4 regions of the Marinobacter sp. SS13-12 genome follow, and region 4 is predicted to be linked to each of the others. Evidence: predicted binding sites of a transcription regulator. Region 4 holds the regulator's gene; each other region holds the start of a gene.
The links. The regulator sigma-54, encoded in region 4, starts transcription at its own class of promoters, with help from an activator protein. The targets are predictions, from matches to a motif close to ANTGGCATNNANNTTGCTNT.

Region 1 (3,365 bases), 1.8 Mb from region 4:
GTAACGTAAACCCCCGTTCTTGGATAAATACGATCATAGGCGCGGTAAAAAGCCGTTGAAAAGCCACCAAAGAGCTCCGTCATGGCGATGTCTGCTTCCCGGTCACCGTAATAGACCGCAGGATCAATCAGCCAGGGGCCGGTGGTGTCGAACAGCACATTCCCGGACCAGAGGTCACCATGAAGCAGGCTGGGGTGTTCACAGTGCGCATTCAGGAACTGCGCCAGAGCATCGCCTTTTGTCCTGAGCACAGCTTCGAACTCCTCCTTCACCTGCCGGTTACGAATCATCCCCACCTGTACACCGAGGCGATCTTCGAGGAAAAAGTCGCCCCAGTCGTCCGTCAGGCGATTCTTCTGTGGCGACAACCCGATCATGTTGTCATCTGCAAACCCGTATTGTGGCTGACGAATCGCATGCATGCGGGCAAGCCCCTCGCCCAGTATTGCCATGGTTGCCTCGGTTGCCGGGCCGGGGTTTATCCGCGGAATAACCAGCTCCTGTTCCGAGACGGATGTCACCTCCGGCACACGTAACTCGGTAACACCAGCGGTTTTAAGGGTGTCTGCCAACACCTCAAGGCCCCTGGCCTCGTAGAACAGCGCATCGGGAAAGGACGTGGAATTGTGTTTGATGAAATCGGCCATACCGTCAGTATAACCACGATAAGGAAACACCCCGCAAACCCCTTGGTTTTATCGCAACCTTGATGGATCATGGAGCGGGACAGGCACTTCAATACAGGTAACGACCAATGGCAACATTCAGCGAATACAAGGCTAACGAACAGTTGGATACCGAGGCCGCCAAGGTTCGCCGCGATGACCTGGCCGATCTGCTTCGCCGTCAGAAGGCTATCGAGGACAAGGTCAGAAAAAGCGGCAAGCTGCGCCGTTTCGGCACCGACATCCGCCTGATGTTTTCCATGCTGCGGGATTATTGGCAGGGGAATTACCGAGAAGTGCCGTGGAAAAGCATCGCAGCGATCGCCGGTGCCCTTATCTATGTACTTAATCCCCTGGACCTGATTCCGGATCTGCTCCTGGGGATTGGCTTCCTGGACGACGCCGGTGTTGTGGCCGCCTGCCTGGCCTTCGTGGAATCCGACCTGCTTCGTTATGCTGCCTGGAAGGAGCAGTCCGAGCAGGGGCCCACCACAATAGTGCAAGACCACCAATAACGCACAATTTCAGGGCGCCGGCGACTACGATTCTTCCGCCGGGCGCACTTATATCGGGCGTAAAATCCCTCTAATCTGTTACCCCTCCTGGCATTGCATCAAAACGGAACACTCCTTGCTTGTTGTGCACGCTATCAATGCACAAGAAGGAGCAACCAACCCGTGGATATCACGAGTGCAGTACATACTCTGACCGAAAGCGCCAACACCCTCTTCATTCTTATCGGTGCCATTATGGTACTGGCCATGCACGCCGGCTTCGCCTTCCTCGAAGTGGGTACCGTGCGACACAAGAACCAGGTAAATGCCCTGGTGAAGATCATGACGGATTTCGGCATCTCCGCCGTTGCCTATTTCTTTATCGGTTACTACATCGCCTATGGCAGCCACTTCATGGCCAGCGCCACAGAGCTGACAGCCGCCAACGGCTACGATCTGGTCAAGTTCTTCTTCCTGATGACCTTCGCCGCTGCCATACCCGCCATTGTTTCCGGCGGCATTGCCGAGCGCGCAAAATTCTACCCGATGCTGATCGCCTCCGGGCTGATTGTGGCGTTCGTGTATCCCTTCTTTGAGGGCATGATCTGGAACGGCAATTACGGCTTCCAGGCCTGGCTGGAGATCCAGTTTGGTGCAGCATTCCACGACTTTGCCGGCTCCGTTGTCGTGCACGCTGTCGGCGGCTGGATTGCCCTGGCCGCGGTACTGCTGTTAGGTGCGCGTAACGGTCGTTATCGCAACGGCCGGGTGGTGGCCTTTGCCCCCTCCAACATTCCCTTTCTCGCCCTCGGCGCCTGGATTCTTACCGTGGGCTGGTTCGGCTTTAACGTAATGTCGGCCCAGACCCTGGATGGCATCAGCGGCCTGGTGGCGGTAAACAGCCTGATGGCCATGGTCGGTGGCGTGCTGATAGCCATGCTTGTGGGCCGCAAGGACCCGGGCTTCATCCACAACGGGCCGCTCGCCGGCCTGGTGGCCGTATGCGCCGGCTCGGACCTGATGCACCCGGTTGGTGCGCTGATCACCGGAGGTATTGCCGGTGCGGTCTTCGTCTACATGTTTGAATGGGCGCAGGACAAAATCGAACGCCTGGACGACGTACTGGGTGTCTGGCCCCTGCACGGTGTTTGTGGTGTCTGGGGTGCTGTTGCAGCCGGCATCTTCGGCCAGGAAGCCTTTGGTGGCCTGGGGGGCGTCAGCCTGATGTCCCAGATCATCGGCGCGGTTGCCGGCGTTGTCGTGGCCTTTGTCGGCGGCCTGATCGTCTACGGCATCGTCAGCGCCATCTCCGGGCTGCGCCTGACCGATGAAGAGGAGTTCAACGGTGCAGATGTCAGCATTCACCGCATTGGTGCCACATCGCTGGAATAAGCCCTGACTGTCAGCCGCCATGGGGCGGCTGACAGTCTCTTTTGTTGACACATTCTCCCTCCTGGCCTTTTCTTAAATAGCCCGCCCTGGCCAAAACCCGCACGTCTACCGCCAGAGTGGCCTGGCTTTTGCTGTTCCTTTTTTGAATGGGAACGGCTGGATACCGACTCTTCACATCCGGTGGAGGGCGTGTTCAGGAGAGGGTCATGGTTATGCTGATACAAACCCCGCCCGAGGGTATTTACGACGAGCTGTTCGACGAAGACAACCGGGTACGGCCCAGTTGCCGGATGCTGGAAGACTGGCTGATCAAGTCCGACGAGGACCTGCTCGCCGAGAAACGCCGCGAGGCGGACGTGCTTTTCCAGCGCCTGGGCATCACCTTCAACGTGTATGGCGAAGACCAGGGCGCCGACCGCCTGATCCCCTTTGACCTGATTCCCCGCGTGATTTCTGCCACCGACTGGCAGCGGATGCAGGCCGGGCTAAGGCAGCGGGTTCAGGCCCTCAACCGCTTCCTGTTCGACATCTACCACGATTTCGACATTATCCGCGCCGGGGTGATCAGCGCCGAACAGGTGTTTGCCAACCCCCAGTACCAGCCCGGCATGCAGAACCTGAAACTGCCCAGGAACCTCTACTCCCACATCGCCGGCATAGACCTGATCCGACATAACGACGGTGATTTCTATGTGCTGGAAGACAACCTGCGCTGCCCCAGCGGCGTGTCCTACATGCTGGAAAACCGCCGCATGATGATGCGCCTGTTTCCGGAGTTGTTTGCACAGGCGCCGGTTGCGCCGGTGGAGCACTA
Region 2 (3,365 bases), 170 kb from region 4:
GCGACATGTACGGCGAGGACCGCCTGAAACGTTCGCTGGATGACGCCGGCAATGCCGGTTCACCGTTCGACGCGGTGATGGCAGGAATACACGCATTCACCGGCAAGCGGCCAGAACAGGATGATGTAACGCTATTGTCGCTTGAAATGGTGGAGGAAGCCGAGCTTGAGGGAGTATCGGACGGTTTGCCCCAATCGGCACTGGAAGGCCCTGCGGAATGGCATTGTGTCTATGAAATCCAGGACCGGTCGCTGGGGCAATTCAGTCCGTTACCGTTGTTGCTCCATATCTGTATGGAAGTGCCGGGATTGCGGCGCAAGAGTGGAGAAATCTACACGTTGTTATCAGAGCTTTACACCAATGCCCTGGAGCACGGTGTTTTGGGGCTGTCTTCAGACTGGAAGGCAACGCCGGACGGTTTCGGCCGCTACTATGCCGAGCGGGAACGGCGCTTGCGGTCGGTATCAGGCCACTTTATCCGGTTTTCTCTGACCCATACCATGACGGGCCGGGGCGGGCAACTGACCATAGTTTGTGAAGACAGTGGTAGCGGATTCGATTACCGTAGCGTCGCCGCGGCCGGCAATGACAGTGGCTACTCCGGGCGGGGGCTGATGCTGTTGCGGAAGCTGGGGCACTCCCTCAGTCTCCGGGAAAATGGCACCCGGACGGAGATTATCTATGATTGGCATTTTTCCGAGGTTGCTGCCCGGGAGGGCAGCACCAATACATAAACAGGGGGGTTGGTCATGACGGAAAAGCCGCACCTTGATCAAGAGGCACTGGCCGAGTTGCAGGATGTGATGGAGGATGAGTTCGATATCCTGATCAACACCTACATCAAGGATTCCTCTGATCGCATTGCTCATTTGCGTTCGGCCCTGGAACAGGAGGACGCGGACAGCTTTTCCAAATCCGCGCACAGCTTCAAGGGCAGTTGCATCAATATTGGTGCACCGAGGTTGGGTGAACTGTGTTCCGAAGCTGAAAAGGCCGGGCGCAATAATCGCCTGGGGGAGGCTGTTGCCATGGTCGATGCCATCGAGAGCGAATTCGGGCAGGTAAAAGCAAATCTCCGACGGTTTCTGGAGTAACTTGACGAAAGGTCACTGCTTTTTTCCAGAATGGCACCACTTTTGCTAAATACCCGGATAACGCATATAGATACACTCCGATCAGCAAAAAGCGGCAAGAGGTTGCCATGTCCCAAATGGTTCTTCCCCAGACATCCCCGCAGGGGCCGCAGTCCGATAATAGCGTAAAGCCTGCGTCGGGCGGCCGCGAAAAAAACGGTGACAGTGATTTTGATGCTGTTTCCCGTACCGAACAGCAGCGGCTCGACAAAAAGCAGGCCGAAAAACGGGATCAGGCGCGCTCTGACGAAACCGCCCGTAATGAAGCCCGAAATGAACAGGCGCGCCAGGAGAAAAGCCGCGACACACGCCCGGACGACCGCAAGGACGCCGCCGCGGCAACGGAAACCGGAAATACAGACAACCAGGCCGCCGCCGAGACTGGTGAATCAGCTGACCTTTCGGCAATGGCCGATACCGCCTCTGGTGCCGACAACGTTATTCCGCAACAGATGACTGACCAGAACCTGCCAGAAGAGGCCGTGCCTCTGACGTTTGCCGGTCTTCAGGCTTTGCTGATGCCGGCCGAGGGGACTGATGGCAGTAATCTGCCTTTCGCCGCCACCGGCAAGAGTGGCGGCCAGGCTGGCGGTAATGGCGTAATGCCGGGGGTGCAGGCAATTGCCGGATTCATGACAGGCCTGCCTGGCGCCGCCGGCAGCAAACCTGGCCAGGGCAATGGGCAGGGTGTCGGGGCAGGGGCCGGACTGGCCCTGACCGAGGCATTCATGTCGGGCGTGGCAGCCGACACCGCCCGTACCCAGGAGACGCCGTCAGTTCAGGGTGCAATACGCTTTCAGGCAGCTGCCGAGCTGGCCAGCCAGCAGGTGGCCAATCCCAACAGTGCAAAGTTGCCCGCCGAGGCAGCCGCGTTGCGGGGATACACTACGTCTATCGATGTGCCGGTCAATCACGCGGAGTGGGGCGACAAGCTGGTTGGCAAGCTGACGTGGCTGACCGCACGCAATATGTCAGTTGCTGAAATACACCTGACACCACCGGATATGGGCCCGATGGAAGTGCGGGTCCAGGTTCAGCAGGAACAGGCAAATATAACCGTGCATTCGGCCAATCCTGCCGTACGGGATCAGCTGGAACTCCACAGCCATCGCCTCAGGGATATGCTGAGCGAGCAGGGCCTTTCCCTCGAACAGTTCGATGTTTCAGACTCCCCGCAGCAACAGGCCGGGGAAGAGGGCCCTGGTGAACAGAACGGAAACGGCAGTGGTGCCCTGGCAGACCGCAGCCCGGAGGATCAGGACCTGCAAGCGGAATCCCTGGATCTGACCTGGAAAGGCGAAGTTGATATCTTCGCCTGAACGGATTTCCCTTCCCCGGTAATTCTTCTTTTGCCCATCCTCCACAGCAAGGCTAAACTGCTGTTCTGATAAGGAGGATGCGGCTTTCTGGCCCGTCCTTTGCTTGTACCTTCATATATCCTCTCCGGTTGACGGATTTCTGGCAGAAGCACGTTATGGCTGAAGACAATGCGCCCAAGGCGGCGCCGGCAAAGAAAGGCAAACTCAAGCTGATTATACTGCTGGTATTGGTGGTTACTCTGGCTGTAGGGCTCTCTGTGGTCGGAACCATGTGGTTCCTGGGGGGAGGAGGTATTCCCGGTATCACCGGTGGTGATGACGAAGAGGTTGCGGAGCAGGTCGACGTTTTTGTTCCCAGCACTTATACCTTGCTGGACAAGGCGTTGGTCACCACGGTACAGGCCGAGGGCCGCCAGCGTTATGCCCAGGCTTATCTTGCTTTTGAAGCCAACAATCCCGAGGCGTTGGCCGCAGCCAGCCAGCATATGCCGCTATTGCGGAGCCGGCTGATCAGCGTGCTCGGGGGCAGAAGTTTTGAGAACCTGCAGACGCCGGAAGGTCGGCAGGCGTTGGCCGATGACATGCTGGAGGCCGTCAACAGTGCGCTCGAGCAGGAGGGAGAGCCTCCCTTGTTGCGGGTGTTGTTCAGGAACTTCGTCGTTCAATAGAGCGTTCAACAGAATGTATTAAACAGCTCATCAGGCCCGGCGAGGGCGGATAAAGGGGCAGAGAAACGTATGCAGGACTTACTGTCACAGGACGAAATCGACGCGCTCCTCCACGGTGTGGACGACGGCGATATTGATACGTATGACGAGGCCGACGAGACCGGTATCAAGTCCTACGATCTTGCCAGCCAGGATCGTATTGTCCGTGGCCGCATGCCTACGCTTGAAATGATCAACGAGCGTTT
Region 3 (3,365 bases), on a different contig from region 4:
GCCCGCCCGCCGCCGCTATCTCCAGCGCCCTGCGCGGAACGTTCTGGCCCCGGACATCGGCCAGGTCCGGACCGGGCCTGGCACTCTGCTCTGCCACTGCAGCCGGAACCGGAGAAATACGGGCCCGATCACACAGGTGCTCACACACTGTCAGCAGATGGGCTGCTGGCAACACGTCGTCCTGGCTGGCAAGCGCGGCTTCGGCGGCATTGGCCTGGGGAATCAGCAACTGGCGTCCTTCTTTACGGGCCGCCAACACGGCAGGGAGCACCCCCTTCAGGGGGCGCAGCGCACCATCAAGGGACAACTCGCCCACACACTCGTATGTCGCAAGGCTTTCCGCCGGAATCTGTCCGGAAGCGGCGAGGATGCCCAGGGCAATGGGGAGGTCGAAGCGGCCACCCTCCTTGGGCAAATCAGCGGGAGCCAGGTTGATTGTGATTCTGCGGGCGGGAAAGTCGAAGCCGGCATTGAGCAACGCGCTACGGACACGCTCCCTGCTTTCACGAACGCCGGTTTCCGGCAGCCCGACAATGGAAAGTGCCGGCAGGCCGCCGGACAGGTGGACTTCAACAGTAACGGATGGCGCGGATACGCCAATGCTGGCGCGGGTATGGACGACGGCAAACATGACAACCTTCCATGGTTATGGGTATTGGCGGCTCAGCCGCCTGACGGGCTTCCTGCCTGTCAGCTGTTCGGGGGCTGCTGCTCCAGCTCGGCCACACGCTTTTCCAGCGCCTCGACCTTTTCACGGGTTTTCATCAGGACCGCCTGCTGGGCATCAAATTCGTCACGGGTTACCAGCTCAAGGCGCGACAGCACGGTCATTACCGTCGCCCGGGCCTGGGCTTCGAAGTCCTCACGGGCGGCACGGGCCATATCGGGAACAAACTGGCCGAACTGACCCTGAAGCTGGGTAAAGAAATCCTGTGGACCTTTCACAAATCACCTCGCTGGCTTGAACACTTATAAGCTCTGTTGAACTCTCCAGAACCCGTCCGGAACTGGCACCGGTACGAAGGTCGGAAGTGTAACACATTGCCTGCCCTGCCATACTGTACCCTATCGGCAGTATAATGCCGCTGAGGCAGCTTTTAATGATTGCACCTGACTTGTGCATCATTATGGTTCGCTTCCGACAGGCCAGCCCCGAAATGGTGCAGCCTGACGGTCCATTTTGGATCAGCATATACTCAAGATACTGATATTATTGTTATTTTTTGCGTTGGCACACACGATGCTAAAAGCCTTGTACGCAATCCGCACAATTGGTGTGCGAGGTGGCAGCATCCCGACCTCAACAACGGACCGAAGAGTTCCAGGCGTTGAGACGGCTTTACCAAGGAGAAAGCAATGAAACTTGTGACAGCGATCATCAAGCCTTTCAAGTTGGATGATGTCCGTGAGGCACTATCCGAGATTGGCGTACAAGGCGTAACGGTCACTGAAGTCAAAGGCTTCGGTCGCCAGAAGGGTCATACCGAACTCTACCGTGGCGCAGAATACGTGGTGGACTTTCTGCCCAAGGTCAAGGTTGAAGTTGCTATCGGCGACAACCTGCTGGACCAGGTCATCGAATCCATCACCAAGGCCGCCAACACCGGAAAAATCGGCGACGGCAAAATTTTCGTGACCGAACTGGAACAGGCTATCCGGATACGGACCGGGGAAACCGGCGAAGAAGCGGTCTGATTACAGCCTGATCAACCAGACAGCCAACGCAAAAAACTTATAACCTGAAAAGCCTCGTGCGGAGGGCTTCACATGGAAAGCAATCTTAATTATATCTTTGAACTCCAGTATGCGCTGGATACCTTTTACTTCCTGATTTGCGGTGCCCTGGTCATGTGGATGGCCGCGGGTTTCTCGATGCTCGAGGCAGGCCTGGTGCGTGCCAAGAACACCACTGAAATCCTGACCAAGAACGTCTCCCTGTTTGCAGTAGCCTGTACCATGTATCTGATCGTCGGCTACGACATCATGTACGATGGCGGACTCTTCCTCAGTGGCGTTACCACTGTCGCGCAAATGGACGACGCGGCCATTGCCGGAGTCCTTGCAGCTTCCAATGAAGCCGGTTTCGGCGAGATGGGTGAATACGCAGGCGCTTCGGACTTCTTCTTCCAGGTGGTTTTTGTTGCCACAGCCATGTCCATTGTTTCCGGTGCCGTCGCTGAGCGCATGAAGCTCTGGGCCTTCCTGGCATTCGCCGTGGTTATGTGCGGCTTTATCTACCCGATGCAGGGTTCCTGGACCTGGAACGGCGATGCTGTTTTCGGCATCTACGAGCTCAGCTACAGCGATTACGCCGGCTCCGGTATCGTGCACATGGCTGGTGCTGCTGCTGCCCTGGCTGGTGTTCTGCTGCTGGGCCCCCGTCAAGGCAAATACGGCTCAAAGGGCCAGATCAATGCCTTCCCGGGCGCAAACCTGCCGCTGGCAACTCTCGGTACCTTTATCCTGTGGATGGGCTGGTTCGGCTTTAACGGCGGCTCTACCCTGAAGCTGGGTGGTATCGGTGTGGCCAACGAGGTTGCCAACGTGTTCCTGAACACCAACGCAGCGGCAGCCGGCGGCCTGATCGGCGCACTGATCGTCGCCCGCATCATGTTCGGCAAGGCTGACCTGACCATGGCCCTGAACGGTGCCCTGGCCGGTCTGGTAGCCATCACGGCTGAGCCTGCTGATCCTTCGCCCCTGCTGGCGACCATCATCGGCGCTATCGGCGGCATCGTTGTGGTGTTCTCGATTGTCACACTCGACAAGATGCGTATTGATGATCCGGTCGGTGCTATCTCGGTGCACGGTGTGGTTGGCATCTGGGGTATCTTCGCGGTGCTGTTGTCCGACGCGGATGCGACCTTTATGGGTCAGCTGGTCGGACTGCTCACCATCTTCGTCTGGGTCTTCGGCACCAGCCTGATTGTCTGGGGCATCCTCAAGGCGGTCATGGGTATCCGGGTTACCGAAGAGGAAGAGTACGAAGGCGTGGATCTGTCCGAGTGCGGCATGGAAGCCTATCCGGAGTTTGTCAGCAGCAAGTAATATTGGCTGACACTGGATCAAAAGAGGGGCGCCTGCGGGCGCCCCTCTTTTTGGTTCGGAGTTAACGGTTCTTGGAGGTGACGGAAGCGGGCAGGGCCTTCCGGGATACGCGGTGAATACGTCCCTGTACGCTCGACAAAAACATCCATGTTTTTGACGATCCCGGAAGGCCCTGCCCGCTTCCTCGCCAACCTCGGAGTTTACCTCCCGTAGTTGGTCCTCGTAGGTCGGATTAGGCGAAGCCGTAATCCGACAACCCCACTCCCAGCTAACGCTTACCTTTCGCTCGACATAACCTCATCTTCCAACACATCCAC
Region 4 (3,365 bases):
GCGGTATCACTGAGCGACGGATCGTGTTGCTGGATCTGCTCCGCAATGGTTTCCATAACCCGCTTCTTGCTGGAGGCGGGCATCCTGCAAAGGGCCAGCTCCGGCGCGAGAATGTTCTCGATAGTCAGGGATGTGTCGGTCATGAATCGACTGCAGTTCCGTAAAAAAAGGCTGCGGCAGCTTTTGTAACGAAGCCGGCGCCGCAGCTCGATTAACTGTTATGCACCAAACAGGACGCCCTAGCGGGCTCCGTTTCCGTGCATCCGGTCAACGTTCTTTTCCTTGTGCTTCAGGATCTGCCTGTCCAGCTTGTCCACCAGCGCATCAATGGCGGCATACATATCGCTGTTTTCGGCCTTTGCGTGAATCTCACCACCTATCACGTGTAGCGTAGCTTCCGCCATCTGGCGCACTTTTTCCACCTCAAGGGTGACCTGGCAATTGCTGATGTGGTCAAAGTGACGCTCAAGCTTGTCAAACTTGCCTGTTACGTAATCTTTCAGTGCGGGAGTCAATTCTACGTGATGGCCTGAAATATTGAGTTGCATAGGCTTCTCCTGTTATCGGATTTTACTACTACACCAGTCGCTTTCTTTCGTTGGACGGAGGAATGTGCATTGCCTCACGGTACTTGGCCACGGTTCGTCTCGCTACCTTGATACCCTGTTCTCCTAGCATGGCTGCAATTTTACTGTCGCTCAATGGCTTTTTCGGGGTTTCCGTTGCAATCAGCTTCTTGATCATGGCCCGGATTGCCGTAGAGGAACATTCTCCGCCCTCGTCAGTGCTGACATGGCTGGAGAAAAAATACTTGAGTTCAAATATGCCACGCGGCGTGTGCATGTATTTCTGGGTGGTCACCCTGGAAATGGTCGACTCATGCATTTCCACCGCCTGGGCAATGTCCGACAGGATCAGTGGCTTCATGTATTCCTCGCCATGGTCCAGGAATCCCTGCTGGTGCTCGACAATTCGCGTGGCTACCTTGAGCAGAGTCTCGTTACGGCTTTGCAGGCTCTTGATAAACCATTTCGCTTCCTGCAGTTGGTCTCGCAGGTAAGTGTTGTCGGCACTGCTGTCCGCACGCTTTATAAGTGAAGCATAGCTGGCATTGACACGAATGCGCGGTGCAATTTCCGGATTCAGCTCTACCCGCCAGCGTTCGTTGTGCTTGCGCACGATCACGTCCGGGATGACGTAGTCCGGTTCGGCCTGGTCGAGGGTATCGCCCGGGCGCGGATTCAGCCCGGTAATGAGGGCCAGAACGTCCCGCAACTGATCTTCCTTCAGGCGGCTGCGGCGCAGCAGTTGTGCGTAATCACGATTGCCCAGAAGATTAATGTAGTGGGTGATCACCAGCCGTGCCTGGGCGAGCCACGGGGTATCCGGTGGCAGCTGGTTCAGCTGGATCAGCAGACATTCCTGAAGATTCCGGGCGAAGACACCAGGCGGATCAAAATGCTGCAACCGGTGAAGTACGGCTTCCACCTCGTCCATTTCAAGCGGGTCTTCATCAGACTCTTCCATCATCCCGGAATGGATCTCTTCCAGGGGAGAGGTGAGGTACCCGTGATTATCAACCGCATCCATCAGCGCGTGGGCGATGGCCTGGTCCCGTTCGCTCAGGGGCGTCAGGTTCAGTTGCCACTCCAGGTGATCGTGCAGGGTTTCCGTAGGCGAGTTGCGAGTTTCAAAATCGTTGTCGTTTTCATCGTCGTTACGGGCCGATGACGCGGGTGCCGACTGGTAGATGTCGTCCCAGGCGGTGTCGACCGGAAGGTCATCGGGAATGGTGTCGGGGCTGTCGGTCTCTGACGACCAGTCAGGCCCGTTTTCGGATTCATCCCAGTCTGAAGACGATTCGGAGGCGGTGTTTGACTCTTCTGTCGATGAGGCTTCGGCAGCGGTGTCGTTCTCGTTTTCCGTGGATTCCGGATTCTGGTTATCGTCGTCTTCCGAGGTTTCCAGCATGGGGTTGGATTCCAGCGCCTGCTGGATTTCCTGCTGGAGGTCGAGGGTGGAGAGCTGCAGTAGCCTGATAGCCTGTTGCAGCTGGGGCGTCATGGTCAGGCTTTGACCCAGCTTTAACTGTAATGAGGCTTTCATAACCATAGTTCAGGATCCGTCACTCGGTCGCTCTCGGCCTTTCCGGGGAGTTGAGGTTGCATAAAAACTCTTTGTATGCTGGCAACTTGCCGTGCCAAGCAAGTTCTTTGCCGAGTGTACTACAGGCGAAATTCATTGCCTAGATACACTTCCTTGACCTGCTGGTTGGCAAGAATAGCTTCCGAGTTGCCGGATGCGATGATATGGCCTCCGCTGACTATATAGGCGTTCTCACAGATGTCGAGTGTTTCCCTCACATTGTGGTCGGTGATCAGCACTCCAATGCCCTTGTCCCGCAGGTGGCGGATAATGTGCTTGATGTCGCTCACCGAGATCGGGTCCACCCCCGCAAAGGGTTCATCCAGAAGAATAAATGCCGGCTCCATCGCCAGGGCCCGGGCGATTTCGACTCTCCGGCGCTCGCCACCCGACAGCGCCATACCGGGGCTGTCGCGGATATGGGTGATATGAAACTCTTCCAGCAGCTCTTCCAGCTTGGCATCCCGTTGGCTGCGGTTAAGTTCGCGGCGGGTCTCCAGAATGGCCATGATGTTGTCACGTACGGTCAGTTTGCGGAACACCGACGCTTCCTGGGGCAGATAGCCGATACCCTTGCGGGCCCTGCCGTGCATTGGTAGTGGCGTGATGTCCTGGTTGTCGATGGTGATCCGGCCATTGTCGGCGGGAACCAGCCCTACAATCATGTAAAAGCAGGTGGTCTTGCCGGCGCCGTTGGGGCCCAGGAGGCCGACAATTTCACCGCTGCGGATCTGCAGGGAAACGTCGATGACAACTTTCTTCTGCTTGTAGCTTTTTGCCAGGTTACTGGCTCTGAGAACTGCCATCGGTATCCTGTCTGTCGGGGTTGCTGGGAGAGTTGCTGGTTCTGTTGCGGGGTTGTATGACCATCTCCACACGGCCACTGCCTTCGCCCGCGTCAGCAGCGCCTTCGGCGGTAACAACACGTTCGGCACTGTCGTAGTGGATAACATCCCCACGGAACAGGTTACCGTCCTGCTCAATAACCGCCTCACGTTCGAAGGTTACCCGGTTTTCGGCGGCTGACCAGATGATCGTCAGGGCGCGGGCATCTGTTTCTCCCTGTCCTTCCGTTGCCGGCTGCCGGTAATGAGCTGGCTGTCCGGTTGCTTCAATGCGGCTGACACCGTTCTCGTCCCGGTAAAGTACAACCTTGTCGGCGGTCAGGTTGGTCTGGCCCTGTGTCATTTCCACGTCACCGGTATAGGTTGCGATACCCT

Region 1: QPL94_RS01095 (ammonium transporter) is a predicted target of sigma-54. The motif match lies at 1,283-1,302, and genes of this name have one in related genera.
Region 2: QPL94_RS10155 (flagellar hook-length control protein FliK) is a predicted target of sigma-54. The motif match lies at 1,124-1,143, and genes of this name have one in related genera.
Region 3: glnK (P-II family nitrogen regulator) is a predicted target of sigma-54. The motif match lies at 1,228-1,247, and genes of this name have one in related genera.

Annotation. Positions count from the first base shown of each region.
Region 1 covers NZ_JASSUA010000001.1:222,621-225,985, forward strand. The annotation lists gene QPL94_RS01085 (fructosamine kinase family protein) at 1-647, opposite strand, end outside; gene QPL94_RS01090 (YkvA family protein) at 755-1,180, shown strand; gene QPL94_RS01095 (ammonium transporter) at 1,343-2,551, shown strand; gene QPL94_RS01100 (circularly permuted type 2 ATP-grasp protein) at 2,764-3,365, shown strand, end outside.
Region 2 covers NZ_JASSUA010000001.1:2,209,418-2,212,782, forward strand. The annotation lists gene QPL94_RS10145 (ATP-binding SpoIIE family protein phosphatase) at 1-734, shown strand, start outside; gene QPL94_RS10150 (Hpt domain-containing protein) at 750-1,094, shown strand; gene QPL94_RS10155 (flagellar hook-length control protein FliK) at 1,202-2,452, shown strand; gene QPL94_RS10160 (flagellar basal body-associated FliL family protein) at 2,608-3,120, shown strand; gene fliM (flagellar motor switch protein FliM) at 3,190-3,365, shown strand, end outside.
Region 3 covers NZ_JASSUA010000004.1:92,715-96,079, forward strand. The annotation lists gene QPL94_RS18540 (YifB family Mg chelatase-like AAA ATPase) at 1-631, opposite strand, end outside; gene QPL94_RS18545 (accessory factor UbiK family protein) at 691-945, opposite strand; gene glnK (P-II family nitrogen regulator) at 1,357-1,695, shown strand; gene QPL94_RS18555 (ammonium transporter AmtB) at 1,768-3,048, shown strand; gene speE (polyamine aminopropyltransferase) at 3,324-3,365, opposite strand, start outside.
Region 4 covers NZ_JASSUA010000001.1:2,036,192-2,039,556, forward strand. The annotation lists gene ptsN (PTS IIA-like nitrogen regulatory protein PtsN) at 1-143, opposite strand, end outside; gene hpf (ribosome hibernation promoting factor) at 240-548, opposite strand; gene QPL94_RS09400 (RNA polymerase factor sigma-54) at 577-2,106, opposite strand; gene lptB (LPS export ABC transporter ATP-binding protein) at 2,226-2,951, opposite strand; gene lptA (lipopolysaccharide transport periplasmic protein LptA) at 2,929-3,365, opposite strand, start outside.